DNA from 3 places in the Shewanella sp. GXUN23E genome. Region 2 is predicted to be linked to each of the others. Evidence: predicted binding sites of a transcription regulator. Region 2 holds the regulator's gene; each other region holds the start of a gene.
What was found. The regulator sigma-54, encoded in region 2, starts transcription at its own class of promoters, with help from an activator protein. The targets are predictions, from matches to a motif close to GTTGGCACGNNNNTNGNNT.

Region 1 (5,835 bases), on a different contig from region 2:
TATTCATTATCTGTCAACCCGGCGTGATGGCCCCTTCATTCCGGTGAACTGCGGCGCTATTCCGCCAGAGCTGCTGGAAAGTGAGCTGTTTGGCCATGAAAAAGGCTCTTTTACCGGTGCCATCAGCTCCCGTAAAGGGCGTTTCGAATTGGCTGAAGGTGGCACTCTGTTTCTCGATGAAATTGGTGACATGCCTTTGCAGATGCAGGTGAAGTTGCTGCGGGTATTGCAGGAGCGGGTGTTTGAGCGGGTGGGCGGAACCAAAACCCTGAAAGCCGATGTGCGCGTGGTTGCTGCAACTCACCGGGATTTGGAAAAGATGATAGAAGGCAACGAATTCCGCGAAGATCTCTTCTATCGCCTCAACGTCTTCCCGGTGGAAATGCCCTCGCTGAGTGAGCGGGCTGAAGATATTCCGCTGTTGCTGCAGGAGCTGGTCAGCCGGGTTTATAACGAAGGTCGTGGCAAGGTGCGTTTTACCCAGCGGGCCATAGATTCGCTTAAAGAACATGGCTGGACCGGCAACGTGCGTGAACTGTCCAATCTGGTTGAGCGTTTGACCATTCTGTATCCGGGTGGGTTGGTGGATGTCAACGATCTGCCAATCAAATATCGTCATATCGATGTTCCGGAATACTGTGTCGAAGTCAGCGAAGCACAGATGGAGCGCGATGCGCTGGCCTCTATTTTCAATGATGAAGAACCGGTGGAAATTCCTGACGCCAGATTCCCCAGCGAATTGCCGCCCGAAGGGGTTAACCTCAAGGATTTGTTGGCTGAGCTGGAAATTGACATGATCCGTCAAGCGCTGGAGCAGCAGGACAATGTGGTTGCCAGAGCTGCCGAAATGCTGGGCATCCGCCGTACTACACTGGTTGAAAAAATGCGCAAATATGGCATGGGTAAAGAATAAATCTTTACTAAACAATAGAATAGCTTGCTGATTTTATTGGCATAGTGAATGCATAGACCCCGTCAGAAACGTTTTTTTGACGGGGTTTTTTATGTCAGCAAACTCTTTGGCGGCTTTTACCACCCTTGAGCATACCGGCACACAATGGGTTCCTATGCAGGAGGCGGCCAATATGTCGTCCCGGCTGGAGCATATCCTGCAGGCGATGCCATCCGGGGTGATATTGCTCAATGGCGACGGGGTGGTGTCTGAGGCAAATCCTGTCGCAAAAGAGCTGCTTGGCGAGCCACTGGAGGGTGAGCGCTGGCTGAGTATCATCAATCGCTCATTCGCGCCTAGAGAGGACGATGGTCATGAAGTGTCCCTGCGTAATGGTCGGCGGGTCAAACTGGCCATGACACCTCTTGACCCGGAACCAGGCCAGTTAATTGTATTGACTGATCTGACCGAAACCCGCTTGCTGCAAAAGAACCTGTCCCACCTGCAGCGCCTGTCTGCGCTGGGTAAGATGGTCGCTAGTTTGGCTCATCAAATTCGTACCCCGCTGTCAGCTGCGCTGCTGTATGCCGCCAATCTCGGCAGTCCTTCATTGCATGCCGATTCCCGCCAAAAGTTTCAGCAAAAATTGCTCGACAGGCTCAATGATCTGGAACATCAGGTCAATGACATGCTGCTGATGGCCAAAGGGCGGCAGGAGGGGATGGCAGAAAGCCTGAGTATGAGCTGTGTACTGGATGCGGTAGTGGCCAGCTGTGAACCTATAGTGCAGCGTCAGAAGGCCCGGATCATCCGTCATGAGCATACCAGCGCAACGTTGCTGGGCAATGCCAACGCACTGGCCAGTGCCATTGGCAATCTGGTGATGAATAGTCTGGAAGCCGGCGCGACCGAGGTGACCCTGCAGACTCAGGAGTTACAGGGACAGTTGCTGCTTCAGGTCATGGACAATGGCAAGGGGCTGGATGCTGAGTTGCAACAGCAGGTGTTGGAGCCTTTCTTTACCACCAAGGCACAGGGTACCGGCTTGGGGTTGGCGGTCGTTCAGTCTGTGGTGCGTAACCATGGCGGTTCACTGCAACTCAGCTGTCAACCGGGACTGGGATGCACAGCGACGGTTATGCTGCCGGTTCACCGGGGCACACATGAGATTCACCAGAGCCGGGAGGCAGTCTGATGGAAGCACGAATTTTGTTGGTCGAGGACGATCACTCCCTGCGGGAGGCGCTGCAGGACACTCTGCTGCTGGCTCAATACGAATGTGTTACCTGTGGCAATGGCGAGGACGCCATTGTGGCGCTCAAGAGCCACAAAGTAGATATGGTCATTACCGACGTACAGATGCCGGGGGTGGATGGGATGGCGCTGCTCAACTACTTGCAGCAGCATTTTCCGAAAATCCCGGTATTACTGATGACGGCTTATGCCACGGTACACAATGCGGTCAATGCCATCAAACTCGGGGCGGTGGACTATCTGGCCAAGCCTTTTGCACCGGAGGTATTGCTCAACCAGGTCAGCCGCTATCTGCCCAGTCACAGTGACAATAAAGATCCTGTCGTGGCCGATGATAAAAGTCTGGCACTACTGGCTCTGGCGCAGCGGGTTGCTGCGTCGGATGCCTCGGTGATGATCACCGGTCCCAGCGGCAGCGGTAAGGAAGTGTTGGCCCAGTATATACATCGTCACTCCGGGCGGAGCGGGGCCCCTTTTGTGGCGATTAACTGCGCGGCTATTCCTGAAAATATGCTGGAAGCGACCCTGTTCGGTTATGAGAAGGGCGCCTTCACCGGCGCTTATCAGGCCTGTCCGGGCAAGTTTGAACAGGCGCAGGGCGGCACTTTGTTGCTGGATGAAATCTCTGAGATGGATTTGGGATTGCAGGCCAAGTTGTTGCGGGTTCTGCAGGAGCGTGAAGTTGAGCGTCTGGGCGGACGCAAGACCATAAAGCTGGATGTGCGGGTATTGGCGACCTCCAACCGGGATCTCAAGCAAATGGCTGCGGACGGTGGATTTCGCGAGGATCTCTACTACCGTATCAATGTCTTTCCATTGGCCTGGCCAGCCTTGTATCAGCGACCAAAAGATATATTACCGCTGGCGGCATATTTGCTGAGTAAACACAGCAATCAGCAGGGGATTGTACAGGTGCCTGTGCTGGAAGACAGCGCCAGACACAAGTTACTGGCGCACAGTTGGCCTGGCAATGTGCGTGAGTTGGACAATGTGATGCAAAGGGCATTGATTCTGGCACAGGGTGGGCAGGTTCGGGCTGACGATATTATTCTGGATTTACAGGATGTGCCGTTGGCGTTGCCTGTCAGCGATTCCCGCCCCGCCCCTGTATCCGGCGTTGGAGACGGCGCGGCGGAAACTCTGGGCAGCGAATTGCAGGCACAGGAGCATGTGATCATTCTGGAAACTCTGGCACAGTGTAATGGCAGTCGCAAACAGGTGGCCGAGAAACTTGGGATCAGCGCCAGAACGCTGAGATATAAAATGGCCAGAATGCGCGATATGGGGATTGAACTGCCCGCTTGATAGCCCTTGAGATCGGGACTTGATACTGAGAAAAGCAGACCTTTGGGTCTGCTTTTTCACTTTGGCAAACTAATTGCATCGACCGGATAATGGAAACGACTCGTCAACAAATCGACGCTAGGAGTCCGGGATGCAGATTGGAAATACTTCACTCATGATGGAAATGCAGCGCCTTAAGGGTGAAATTGCGCCATCTCAGGGGCTTGAACCCCAAATCAGCCAGCAGATCAACAACACCAGCGGAGTCGAGTTCAGCGAACTGTTATCTCAGGCGCTGGGCACAGTGACCGACCTGCAGTCCAATGCATCGCAGCTGGCAACCCGGCTTGAAATGGGAGACTCGCGGGTGACATTGTCAGACACGGTAATCGCCCGTGAAAAGGCCAGCGTGGCTTTTGAGGCGACGATTCAGGTCCGCAACAAGTTCGTTGAAGCCTATAAAGAAATCATGAGTATGCCGGTTTAATCCCGGCATTATGGAGTGAACCGTGAGTACTGACATGGTGGTATCAGGCGGCGCAGATGGCGACGCTATTCAGGAAAACAAGTCAGGTGTTATGGCATCGATGGGCGGCGTGGATGTGCTCAAGCAGATAACCATGATCCTGGCGCTGGCGATTTGTCTGGCGGTGGCGGTATTTATTATGTTTTGGGCGCAGGAGCCCGACTACCGGCCACTCGGGAAAATGAGCACTCAGCAGATGGTTGAGGTGCTCGATGCGCTGGACAAAGCCAGAATTCCCTATGAAATTGATGTGGACGTCATCAAGGTTCCGGAGGAACAGTATCAGGATGTGAAGATGCTGCTGTCCCGTGAAGGGGTCGATGCCATATCCAGCGATCAGGATTACCTGAGCAAGGATTCAGGATTCGGTGTCAGTCAGCGAATGGAGCGTGCACGCCTGAAAGCCAGTCAGGAGCAGAATCTTGCCCGCGCCATTGAACAGCTCAACAGTATCAATCGCGCCAAGGTGATCCTGGCACTGCCCAAGGAAAACGTGTTCGCCCGTCATCGCAGTCAGCCCAGTGCAACCGTGGTTCTGACTACCCGCCGTGCCGGTCTGGAACAGGGAGAAGTGGACGCGGTGGTGGATATAGTGGCCTCTGCGGTGGAGGGGCTTGATCCCACCCGGGTGACAGTGACCGATGCCAACGGACGTTTGCTGAATTCAGGCAGTCAAAGTGGCGTGTCCGCCAGAGCCCGCAGAGAGCTGGAGCTGGTGCAGCAGAAAGAAGCTGAGTATCGCGCCAAAGTCGAGTCTATTCTTATTCCTATTCTCGGGCCGGAAAACTTTACCTCTCAGGTCGATGTTAATCTCGATTTCACCGCAGTGGAGGAAACGGCTCAACGTTTTAACCCGGATTTGCCGGCACTGCGCAGCGAAATGACAGTGGAAAATAACTCCAATGGCAAGGCCGTCGGAGGCATTCCAGGTGCCCTGACCAATCAGCCGCCGATGGAGTCGAATATTCCGCAGACCGTGACGCCGGGACAGAGCAGCAGTGACAGCTCAGGTGCCAGCCATAAAGAAGCGACCCGCAATTTTGAGCTCGATACGGTGATCAGCCATACCCGCCAGCAAATAGGCAATGTACGTCGGGTAAGCGTCTCTGTGGCGGTCGACTTCAAGCCCGGCGCAGTATCTGAAAGCGGTGAGGTCAGCCGGGTGCCCCGTACAGAGGAGGAGCTGGCCAATATTCGCCGTCTTATTGAAGGTGCCATTGGTTTCAGTACCCAGCGGGGTGATGCTATCGAAGTGGTGACAGTGCCCTTTATGGATCAATTGGTTGAGTCCGGTCCTGCACCGGAAATGTGGGAGCAGCCATGGTTCTGGCGCGCCGTTAAGCTGGTGTTGGGCGCTCTGGTGATCCTGGTGCTTATCCTCGCGGTTGTGCGGCCCATGCTCAAGCGCCTTATCTATCCGGATGCAGACAAGGTGCCTGATGAGCCGGGATTCGGTAATGAATTGGCGGAGATCGAAGATCAGTATGCCGCTGATACGCTGGGCATGCTGAAGCCATCGGATTCGGAATATTCCTATGCAGATGATGGTTCCATTACGATTCCGAACCTTCACAAAGATGACGATATGATCAAGGCCATTCGCGCTCTGGTGGCGAATGAACCTGAGCTGTCCACCCAGGTAGTCAAGAACTGGTTGCAGAAGAATGAATGATAAAGTGAAAGAAAAGGGTGAAAGCGGCTTTAACATTGATGATCTCAGTGGTATTGAGAAAACCGCGATTCTGTTGCTCAGTCTGAGTGAATCTGACGCGGCTTCCATCATGAAACACCTTGAACCCAAAGAGGTGCAGGTGGTGGGTAAAGCCATGGCGGCGATGCGGGATTTTGGCCATGAAAAGGTCATCGCAGTGCACCGGCT
Region 2 (5,835 bases):
ATATCAAGAACAAACGGGTGGTGTACTCAGGCCCGGTGACAGTCACCCAGGGCAGTATCAAAATTCAGGCCGATGAGCTCAGCGCCAGCCAGGGGGATGGAGAAACCATTCTTATCGCCACCGGCAAACCGGCTACCTACACCCAGATGCTGGACAATCATCGTCCTGCCACTGCCAGTGCCAATGAGATCCGCTACAACATCAGCAAGCGGGTACTGACCCTGATGGGCGATGCTGAAATCGAGCAGGATGGCAGCAAAGTCAGTGCGCCCAAAATCGTCTACGACATTGAATTGCAACAGATGACCGCACAGGGTAATCAGAATCCTGACGATCGGGTGCACACTGTCATCAAGCCTGAAAACTTCCAGAATGACATCAAGCCTCTGGACGACAACAAACCTTCCAGCAAAGACAAAAAGCAGGGGCAGCCGGATTCATGAGTGAACTGACGCTGAAAGCAGAGCATCTTGCCAAAAGCTACAAGAATCGTCAGGTCGTCAAGGACGTCAGCCTGGAAGTGAAAACCGGTCAGATCGTCGGTCTGCTCGGCCCCAACGGTGCCGGCAAGACCACCACATTTTATATGGTGGTTGGCTTGGTCAAAAGCGACAAGGGTGCTATCTACATCAATGATGAAGACCTGACGCTGGATCCCATGCATATGCGCGCCCGCAAGGGTATCGGCTACCTGCCTCAGGAAGCCAGTATCTTCCGTAAGTTGTCCGTCCGCGACAATATCATGGCAGTCCTGCAAACCCGCAAGGCACTGACCAATGAGCAACGGGAAGAACAACTGGAACATCTGCTGGAAGAGTTCAACATCACCCATATCCGCGATTCCATGGGGATGGCCCTGTCAGGCGGTGAACGCCGGCGGGTGGAAATTGCCAGGGCGCTGGCAGCCAATCCCAAGTTCATTCTGCTGGATGAACCATTCGCCGGGGTTGATCCGATCTCGGTTATCGACATCAAGAAGATCATCGAACAGCTCAAGAGCCGTGGTCTGGGGGTACTGATCACCGACCATAACGTGCGGGAAACCCTGGATGTTTGCGAACACGCTTATATCGTCAGCCACGGCAATCTGATTGCCGAAGGCACACCGGCGGAAATCCTTGATAACCAGCAGGTGCGCGCTGTGTACTTGGGTGAACAATTCAGGCTATAGTTAATTCATGTGTCCCGGCGCCAGTGCAGCAGCCATGCCGGGACAGCAAGGATACGCACTTTCCTCAGACCGATGGACATACCGGTTCTCGAGAATTTCTATTAAAACCACTCTATACAGGGATTTGCGGTAAAGATGAAAGCGTCTCTCCAGCTTAAACTGGGTCAGCAGTTAACCATGACGCCTCAACTGCAGCAGGCCATCCGCCTGTTGCAATTGTCTTCTCTGGAACTCCAGCAGGAAATCCAACAGGCGCTGGAATCCAATCCTTTGCTGGAGATGGATGAAGAACAATATGACTCAGAGCTGAATGACAACGAGGGTGACAACTCAGCGGAATTTGATGAGCCTGACGATTCAGAGCCGATGCAGCACAGCTCAAGTGTCGAAACATCAGACGCCATCACCCAGGAAGCCATGCCGGACGAGCTGCCCATGGACACCACCTGGGATGAAGTCTTCACTGCCGCTCCAGTCGCTGCCGGCCCCGCAGTGCGTGATGATGATATGCCATTTCAGGGGGAAACCAGTGAAGGTCTGTATGAACATCTGGAATGGCAGAAAAACCTGACGCCCTTTTCCGAGAACGATTACGCCATCGCCACCGCCATTATTGAGGCGATCGATGACCGAGGGTACCTGACTCAAAGCACGCAGGAGATCCTCGAAGCCTTGGGAGATGAGGACACTGAACTCGATGAAGTTGAAGCGGTACTCAAGCGTATCCAGCACTTCGATCCTGTGGGCGTGGCTGCCAGGGATTTGAGCGAGTGTCTGCTGATCCAGCTCAATCAGTTTGCGGCAGAGACTCCCCACATTGAGCATGCCCGCTTACTTATCCGTGAGCATCTGGAGCTGATTGCCAACCGCGATTTCCGCACTCTGATGCGCAAGACCCGCCTTAAGGAAGATGATCTGCGTGAGGCCATTAACCTCATCCAGACCCTGAATCCACGGCCAGGTCTGCTCATCAGCCGGGATAACGATGAGTATGTAATCCCAGATGTATCCGTATCCAAGAAGCATGGCCGCTGGGTAGTGGAGCTCAACCCCGATTGCATGCCCAAACTGAATGTCAACCAGCATTATGCAGCCATGGCCCGCAGCACGCGCAGCCAGGCTGACAGCCAGTTCATTCGCGGCCATTTGCAGGAAGCCAAGTGGTTTATTAAAAGTCTGGAGAGCCGTAACGATACACTGCTGAAAGTGGCCAATTGTATCGTGCAGTTTCAACAGGGATTTTTTGAGTTCGGCGAAGAGGCCATGAAACCTATGGTACTCAACGATATTGCCGAAGCGGTTGAAATGCATGAGTCCACCATTTCCAGGGTGACCACGCAAAAATATATGCATACCCCAAGAGGGATTTTCGAATTAAAGTATTTCTTCTCCAGCCATGTTGGAACTGAAGATGGTGGAGAATGCTCGTCCACTGCCATTCGTGCTTTTATCAAAAAGCTAGTGGCAGCCGAAAACCAGAAGAAACCATTAAGCGACAGCAAGATGGCAGAACTTCTGGCAGAACAGGGAATAAATGTTGCCAGACGGACTATCGCCAAATACCGAGAAGCGATGCTGATTCCGCCTTCCAACCAGCGTAAGAGTTTATAACCCTACCCGGAATAAAGGAGGTAGCTATCTATGCAAATCAACCTGACTGGACACCATATCGAGATTACAGACTCTCTGCGGGAATATGTGGAAAGCAAATTCACCAAGCTTGAACGCCATTTTGAACAGATCAATAATGTGCACGTTGTATTGAATGTTGAGAAACTTCAGCAAATTGCAGAAGCAAAACTGCATATAAACGGCGGCGAAATTTTCGCAACTTCAGAACATGAAGATATGTATGCCGCAATAGACGCCCTGATCGACAAACTTGATCGTCAGGTGATTAAACACAAAGAGAAACTGACAAAACACTAACGATGGAACTTCGTACCATCCTGCAGCCGGAGTGTGCCTCCTGTGCCACTCCGGGCAGTAAGAAAAAAGTACTTGAGCTGGTAAGCGATCTTATCGCGGCTCAGTACCCCACCCTTTCCTCCCAGGAAGTATTCGAAAGTCTGCTTGCCCGGGAGAAAGTTGGCAGCACAGGAATCGGAAACGGTATTGCTATTCCTCACGGCAAACTGACGACTATTGATCATCCCATCGCCGTCCTGGTGAAATGCACCGAACCCGTTCCCTTCGATGCCATCGACAATCAACCGGTCGATATTCTTTTTGCCCTGCTGGTTCCAGCCGAGCAATGTCAGACTCATCTGGCAACACTCGCTGCAATGGCTGAAAAGCTCAGCGACAAACAAGTGGTTAAGCAACTGCGCAAAGCGCAGGATGACGCAGAACTGTTCCGGGTTATTACCGCATGAAATTGGTTATCGTATCGGGCCGCAGTGGCTCAGGAAAATCTGTTGCCTTAAGAGCGCTGGAAGATCTGGGCTACTACTGTGTGGATAATTTGCCGCTGTCGCTGATTGGCAGCTTGATGGAGCAACTCAAAAGCACCACTGAACAGGTCGCCATCAGTGTGGATGTGCGCAATCTGAAAAATCAGGATAAGGTGCTGGAGCAACAACTCAAGTCACTGAGCAATACTGAGATCACCAGTTTTTTCCTGTATTCAGGTGATGATATCCTGCTGAAACGCTACAGCGAAACCCGACGCCTGCACCCTTTATCACGCAACCAAAGCTCTCTGCAGGAAGCCATCAAACTGGAAGGCCAGCTGCTGGCCCCGCTGTCCAAGATGATGGACCATTTCATTGACACCTCACATCTGAATGTTTACGAACTGAGCGATCAGGTCCGGCAAATTCTGATGGGACACGTTGAAAAAGAGCTGGTTATTACCTTTGAATCCTTTGGCTTCAAACATGGCATGCCTGCCGAAGCAGACTTCATGTTCGACGTGCGCTTTTTACCCAATCCCCACTGGGAGCCGGAGCTGCGACCGCTGACCGGACTGGATCAACCGGTACAGGACTTCTTGAACCGCCAGACGCTGGTCAATAAATTCATCTGGCAGATTGAAAATCTGCTGGAAACCTGGCTGCCTCATCTTGAACGCAATAACCGCAGTTATCTGACCATCGCCATCGGCTGTACCGGCGGTCAGCACAGATCGGTATTTATCGCCGAGCAGCTGGCCAAGCGTATCGCCCAGGGCCAGCATACGGTCAAAGTTCGGCATCGTGAGCTGAGCAAACATGAAACTTGAGCGCCAGGTAACCATCTGCAATCAACTGGGTCTGCACGCCAGAGCCGCCACCAAGCTGGCGGTACTGGCGGGCCAGTTTGACGCTGAAGTGACCTTATCCAACGGTGAGAAGACCGCCAGTGCCGCCAGTGTACTGGGTCTGCTGATGCTGGCATCCGGTCAGGGTAAAACCATCTCACTGACCGCCGAAGGGCAAGACGCGCAAGCTGCCATGGATGCCATCTGCGCCCTGATCAATGCCCGTTTTGACGAAGGCCAGTAGCAAAAAATCTGTATAATTCCGATAGCTGGGCTATCATATGCGCCTGTCTGCACTGTGCCATTGCGGCACCCTGCCTGCGGCAGACATCAGTTTTACCTGACTAATCTCTATCAAGAAAAATCGGTAGCAGGGGGGAATTCATGCCGATCGAAGTTCTGGATAACGATCTGACCGAACAACGTCTTACCCAGCTGAACAAAGCGCTGGGCAGTGGCATGTTTGTGCATGTACGCAATATGCTGCATGACATGGCAGCCTCGGATATCGCGCTGATGCTGGAGTCATCCCCGCCGCAAACCCGTCAGATCCTCTGGCAACTTATCGATCAGGAGCAAACCGGTGAAATCCTCGAGGAACTGCCCGAGGACATGAAGGACCACCTGATCCGCTCCATGACCCCAGAGCGACTGGCCAAAGCCACCGCTGGCATGGATACCGATGATCTGGCTTACATTCTGCGCAGCCTGCCCGATGCCATGTTCCGTCAGGTACTCCAGTCCATGAGCGCGCAGGACAGAGCCCGGGTGGAACAGGCGCTGTCCTATCCGGAAGAAACCGCTGGCGGCATCATGAATACCGATACGGTCACCCTGAGGCCGGATGTCAACATCGATGTGATCCTGCGTTACCTGCGCCTGCGCGGAGAGCTGCCCGAAGCCACTGACACCCTGTACGTAGTGGATAAACGTGACCGCCTGCTGGGCGGCATCCGCATCACCGATCTGCTGACCTGTAATCCCGATGCCACGGTGCGGGATATTATGATGCCGGATTTGGAAGGTATTCCGGTTGGTATGTCCGATACCGAAGTGTCGCAGCTGTTTGAACGACACGACTGGGTATCCGCCCCCGTGGTCGATGAAGAGGGCAAACTGCTTGGCCGTATCACCATCGATGATGTGGTCGATGTTATCCGTGAGGATGCTGAACACTCAATGATGGGGATGGCCGGTATGGATGACGATGAAGACACCTTCGGCCCGGTGCTGAAAAGTACCCTGCGCCGCTCGCTGTGGCTGACCATCAATCTATTCGCTGCACTGCTGGCCGCCTCTGTCAGTAACATGTTTGAAGGTACCCTGGAAAAATTCGCCACCATAGCAGTACTGATGACGATTGTTCCCAGTATGGGCGGAGTAGCCGGCAATCAAACACTGGCGCTGGTGATCCGCGGTATTG
Region 3 (5,835 bases), on a different contig from region 2:
GCTAATGACATCGGTCAGACGAATACCAAACTTGTCATTGACCACCACCACTTCACCGTGGGCAATCAGGGTACCATTAACCATGACATCCAGTGGTTCACCCGCGACCCGATCCAGCTCCACGACTGACCCCTGGTTGAGCTGCAGCAGATTACGGATGTTGATGAAACTGCGCCCCACCTCCATGGAAATGGTGACGGGAATATCCAGAATTGCATCCAGCTTGGATTGATCTTCCGCCGACAGCTTTGTCGACTCATCTTTGAGTTCATCGAGCTCAACCGCTTTGGCTTCTTCCTCAATCTGCTCAGCCATGGCCGCAGCCCAATCATCTCCGATATCTTCTTCACTCATACAACCACCTTATAAATCTTCAATATTTCGGGACTTACCCTTGCGGGTAATCAACTGCAATTCAGTTTTTACAGTCTCAGGACGGGCTATTTTCTCGTAGACCTTGAGCGCCAGATTGTCGCGGGAGCGTCCCAATTTACAGCGAAAACTGGGCAGTTCCTCCACATCCATGATGATATATTCAGGCATCTCAATGGGAATGATGTCTCCTGCGCGCATTTCCATCACATCCCTGAGAGTAATGGTCTTTTGCACTATCTTGGCCTCGACCCCGACTTCGACATCCATGATCTCTTCCCGCAGCGCTTTGGACCAGCGAATATCGGTATCCTGGGTGTCACTCTGCACACCGGCATCGAGCAGCTCACGAATAGGTTCGATCATGGAATAAGGCATGGTGATGTGGAAATCGCCGCCACCACCGTCCACCTCAATATGGAACGAACTGATCACCACCACCTCAGTGGGACTGACAATGTTAGCCATCGCCGGGTTCACTTCCGAGTCCAGATATTCAAACTCGGTATCCATCACTGGCGCCCAGGCATCTTTATAATCTTCAAAGATAATTTTCAGCAGCAACTGCACAATCCGCCGCTCAGTGGGGGTAAATTCCCGCCCCTCAATCTTGGCGTGAAAACGGCCGTCACCACCGAAGAAGTTGTCCACCAGAATAAATACCAGCCTGGCTTCCATGGTAATAAGCGCCGTCCCTTTAAGCGGACTGAAGCGCACCATATTCAAACTGGTCGGCACAAACAGCGTATGAACATATTCGCCAAACTTGAGCATCTGCACGCCGTTGATGGAAACCTCTGCCGCCCGGCGCATCATGTTGAACATACTGATGCGCAAATGTCTGGCAAATCGCTCATTCACCAGCTCCAGCGTCGGCATCCGGCCCCGGACGATTCGGTCCTGGGAGGAAAAGTCAAAGGATTGCGCGGGACGACCCGCGCCGTCATCCGGTGAATCTTCCTCGACGTCATCTACTCCGTGAAGCAGCGCGTCAATTTCGTCTTGGCTTAATAAATCGCTCACACTTATGCCTCTGGTGACTGATTACTGCATGACAAACCCGGTGAACAGTACTTTTTCTACCACCTTCTTACCGGCGATCGGGTTAAGGGTATTCTGTACGTTCAACAGGGCTTTTTGCCTCAGATCGTCCTTGCCAACCTGAGTTTTTAACTTCTCTACATCTGCGGTGCTGAAAGTGGACAGCAACGAATCCTCAATTAAAGGAATATGTTTCTTCGCCAGCGTTTCGTTATCATCACCCCGGACCATCAGTTGTACTTTGATTTCCACCAGCCGGCTCTTTTGAGCCCCCGCCAGGTTGAACAGGAATGGTCTGGGCATGCCGACGTAACGCGCTTCGCCTGAATTGCTTTCTTCTGCCTCTGCTGCCGGCTGTGCTGCAGCCTGTGCATCTTCTGCAACAGGCTCTTCACCGCCCATCATAAAAAAGGCAGCCCCACCGCCGGCCAGTAACACGACAACAACACCAATAATCAAAAACAGCTTGCCTTTACCCTTGGGTTTTGCCGTTTCTTCCAGCTCCAGTTCTTCAGCCATATTTGTGTCCTTGTGTTATTTAAAGTCGCTGAAATATCATTACTTATATTTCATAACTTTCATTATAGGTTACCCACTCAGGCGTAATAATCTATAGCTGAACCACCACTGCGTCGCTGATTTGTTACTGATGCTGGAGCGTCTGCTGCAATTTCATCCACTTCACGCCCCACCCCGTGATGACCGCTACCCTCACCATCAGTCTGGCCACCACCGGAACTCTGCTGTTGAGAAACCTGACCATCGGCCAGTTCCATCCCCTGAGACTGCAACATTTCCCGCAACCTTGGCAGGGTCTGCTCGAGCATATCCCGGGTTTGCTGCTGCATGGCGTGAAACTGCACCTGAGTCTGATCGCCATTGACCTGAATGCGTACCAGCATCTGACCCAGCTCCGGCGGATCCAGGCGGATCTCTGCCTGACCGATGCCTTTGCTGACCATATGAACCAGCTGTTGCTGCATTAACGGTGCAAATTTCTGGATCAGTTGTTGCTGCTGGAACTGGCCGTCGACTTCCTGACGAACAGATAGTTGAAACTGGGGAACTTCACTTCGATGAATTGGTGTTTGAACACTCTGATTGTGCGTCAGTTGCGTCACACGTTCATCGATAACATCTGTGCTGCTCTGCACAGTTAATTCTGCTTGCTGCAACATTTTTGCCGCCTGCGATAAACTCACCTGTTCACTCTGGGCGTCAGTTTCCGCGGTCAATGCAACAATCCCCTCTGGCAACGCTGACTGCTGCAGCGCCTGGTTGCTGCCCGCGGATAAAATCCGGGGAACGTCCGTTGTTGGCTGAGAACCACTGACGGCAACTGCAGGCATCGTGGGTTGAGCGGCACTATCCAGCCTGGCTACCTCCAGGCTTGTCGTCAAACCGGGGGCCTCACTGACGGGCGAGGCCCCGGCTACCTGTCCTTCCAGCCGGGCCAGCTGTACCAGCGCGGTAAGTTGACCAACCAAATTGCCAAGCGCCTTTTGCTGTTCATCACTCAGAGGAAGCGCCCCAATACCCAAAAGCTCAGCGGATTTTTGCAGATCCGGTTGACCATCAGCATTGGTCAGCTGACTGAGCAGCGCCTGAATATCAGCCAGCGGCATTTTGGTGTCACCGAACTGCTCCAGCATACCGGTCAGCTTCCCGGCGTCCGGCATATCCTTGAGCTGAGCCAGCAGTGACGCCAAATCATCATTCAGCGCCGGTGAACTATCCCCGGTATCTTCTGAAGATACCGGCCCGCCAGCAGAAAACCACATGTTAACGGTGGAGAAGGCATTCCCCTGACTGTCAAAAGCGGCAAATATTTCCCCTTCAGGCGGCAAATCTGCGCCATCTCCTTTATCCGCCCACTGTCTGGCCAACTGAATTTGCGAAAACAGCAAACCAAGAGCGAGATTATCCGGCTCGTTAGTGGTATCCAGGGAAATAACAGAAGGCAGCATATTGACAGAGTCAGCAGGCTCCTCGTCCTCGGCCAGCGCCGATGACTTGGGCTCAGTGTCCAACTCAGAAGTCTGCTCAGACGCCAAGTCAGCCTCATCTGTCGCCTTTGATTCGCCTTTCCCCGGAACCGTTACTCCGGAACTCGCGGCGACACTGGACTCATTGGTGTTTGCCGTTGATCCAGGCTGCTGATGCGACTCCCCCTCTGCAGACGTGCCAGCCACACTGCGCTCCGCTGGCTTGTCCGCCAGTTTGTCACTGCCATTTCCCTGCAATTGGTTCTGCGCGCGGGATAGCAGATCGGCAAAGCCCTCTTCCCCCCTGACTTCCTGGCCGGGGTTTTGAGTGCTGACTGGCGCACCGAGAAGGACTGAACTGAGTTGCTGCATGTTGACCTCCGTCAAATCTGCCAAACGAACGTCATTCCGCTGGCAGTCATCATAGACAGGATTAATTCAGCAAATGCTGTGCCAAGTATTGGTTCAACCTGACAACATTGAGATTGAAGGAAAATGGACAGTACAGAAACAGCGAAGGCCGTGGCGCAGATTACCTCGCTTGCCGACGGTAACATTGCTGCATGGCAAACTCGTCGGTGAGTTTTTGCTCAATTCGTGCCTGTTTCAATTCTGCGGCACGGGCTTTTTTATCCAGCAGCTGCTCAACCGCTTTACGTTTACGCTGTTGCTCCAGCCAATGCTGCTGACGATGAGCCCGCATTTCCCGGGATTGTGATACCGCTTTGATTTGCTGACCGATAGCATCATCAATCTGTTTGATAAATTTATGAAATTGCTGGTAGAAGGTGACACTGATCCGACCACCGGACTTGTCTTTGAGCTGTTGCATATAGTCAAGGCGATATTGATTCAGTGCCTGTAACTGGGCTTCCCGTTTTTGCAGTTCACTCTGGGCGGCTCTGAGCTGTAATCCCGCCTGCTCCTCGGATTCCTGCGCCAGCGACAATACCGTCAGCAGCGGATCTTTACTCATTCCAGCCACCTGTTATTTGAGCCATAAAATATCGACCTTAGCAGTTCCACATTCACCGTCCATTACCCATGACACTGGGCTGCAAGCTGGGTCAACATCAGTTGACTGCGCTCCAGTGATACAGACTCCTTCATGCCCTGGCGCAAAAAAGCATTCATGGCCGGTTGCAGCCGAATAGCATTGTCAATTCTGGGATCTGCCCCCTGGCTGTATGCCCCGATAGAGATGAGATCGCGGTTTTGCTGGTACAGGGAATAAGTCTGTTTCACCCGGCGCATGGCATCCATGTGCTCACCTGACACCACCATCGGTGCCACCCGGCTGATGGATGCCTCAATATCAATCGCCGGATAATGGCCGGCATCCGCCAGCGTGCGGGACAGCACTATATGTCCATCAAGGATCGCCCTGGCTGCGTCGGCAATGGGATCCTGCAGATCATCCCCTTCGGTCAGTACAGTGTAAAACGCCGTGATGGAACCTTCTCCTTGCGCACCATTACCGGCGCGTTCCACCAGCCGCGGCAAACGCGCGAACACAGATGGCGGATAGCCTTTGGTCGCCGGAGGCTCTCCCACCGCCAAGGCCACTTCCCGCTGAGCCTGAGCGTAACGGGTGAGACTGTCCATCAGCAGCAGCACGTTGTAGCCCATATGACGGAAATATTCGGCGATGCGGGTGGCGGTTTCACAGGCTCTGAGTCGCATTAATGGTGAGGTATCGGCCGGAGCCGCAACCACAACCGCCCGTTCACGCCCCTGCTCACCGAGGATTTCCTCAATAAATTCCTTTACTTCCCGCCCACGTTCACCCACCAGTCCAACCACGACAATATCCGCCGCTGTGCCACGGGTCATCATCCCCAGCAGCACACTTTTTCCCACACCGGAGCCGGCAAATAACCCCATACGCTGTCCCTGCCCCACAGTCAGCATGGCGTTGATCGCCCGCACGCCGACATCCAGAGGTTGTGAAATGGCGGTTCGGGCGAGGGGGTTGATTGGCTGATTGTGAGCCGGAGCCAGTTCGGAAGTTTTCAACGGGCCTTTTCCATCGAGAGGTTGACCGCTGCCATCCAGGACCCTGCCAAGTAAGCTCATCCCTACTGGCAGACGGCTTTGCTCTCCCAATGGCGTCACCTTCGCGCCGGGCAGCACGCCCTGCAATTCATCCACCGGCATGAGATACAAAAGCTCGTCATCAAAGCCCACCACTTCAGCAACCATCTCGCCTCTCATGGTTTCGATGGCACACAGGCTGCCAACCGGCGCCCGGCAACCGCAGGCTTCCAGAGTCAGTCCAACCACCCGCACCAACTGGCCACTGGCCACCGGCCTGAAAGGCGGTTGCTGCTGCGTGTGCTCACGCAGCCTATTGAGTAATTGGCTCTTGCGCCTGTCCATCGTCATTTTTCGGTTCATCCGGATTGGCTGAATCTGCGTCGGCAGGCTCGTTTGCGGG

Region 1: a site for sigma-54 is predicted at 3,512-3,530, ahead of fliE (flagellar hook-basal body complex protein FliE). Genes of this name have one in related genera too.
Region 3: a site for sigma-54 is predicted at 3,838-3,856, ahead of ACRRUX_RS09175 (flagellar hook-length control protein FliK). Genes of this name have one in related genera too.

What each region holds. Positions count from the first base shown of each region.
Region 1 is NZ_JBOZWP010000008.1:24,771-30,605, reverse strand. It holds gene ACRRUX_RS09220 (sigma-54 dependent transcriptional regulator) at 1-913, shown strand, start outside; gene ACRRUX_RS09215 (sensor histidine kinase) at 1,005-2,087, shown strand; gene ACRRUX_RS09210 (sigma-54-dependent transcriptional regulator) at 2,084-3,451, shown strand; gene fliE (flagellar hook-basal body complex protein FliE) at 3,582-3,917, shown strand; gene fliF (flagellar basal-body MS-ring/collar protein FliF) at 3,952-5,628, shown strand; gene fliG (flagellar motor switch protein FliG) at 5,621-5,835, shown strand, end outside.
Region 2 is NZ_JBOZWP010000017.1:55,468-61,302, forward strand. It holds gene lptA (lipopolysaccharide transport periplasmic protein LptA) at 1-443, shown strand, start outside; gene lptB (LPS export ABC transporter ATP-binding protein) at 440-1,171, shown strand; gene ACRRUX_RS14555 (RNA polymerase factor sigma-54) at 1,307-2,782, shown strand; gene hpf (ribosome hibernation promoting factor) at 2,813-3,100, shown strand; gene ptsN (PTS IIA-like nitrogen regulatory protein PtsN) at 3,103-3,546, shown strand; gene rapZ (RNase adapter RapZ) at 3,543-4,394, shown strand; gene ACRRUX_RS14575 (HPr family phosphocarrier protein) at 4,384-4,656, shown strand; gene mgtE (magnesium transporter) at 4,797-5,835, shown strand, end outside.
Region 3 is NZ_JBOZWP010000008.1:17,221-23,055, forward strand. It holds gene fliN (flagellar motor switch protein FliN) at 1-354, opposite strand, end outside; gene fliM (flagellar motor switch protein FliM) at 364-1,395, opposite strand; gene fliL (flagellar basal body-associated protein FliL) at 1,417-1,932, opposite strand; gene ACRRUX_RS09175 (flagellar hook-length control protein FliK) at 2,010-3,770, opposite strand; gene fliJ (flagellar export protein FliJ) at 3,931-4,374, opposite strand; gene fliI (flagellar protein export ATPase FliI) at 4,437-5,777, opposite strand; gene fliH (flagellar assembly protein FliH) at 5,746-5,835, opposite strand, start outside.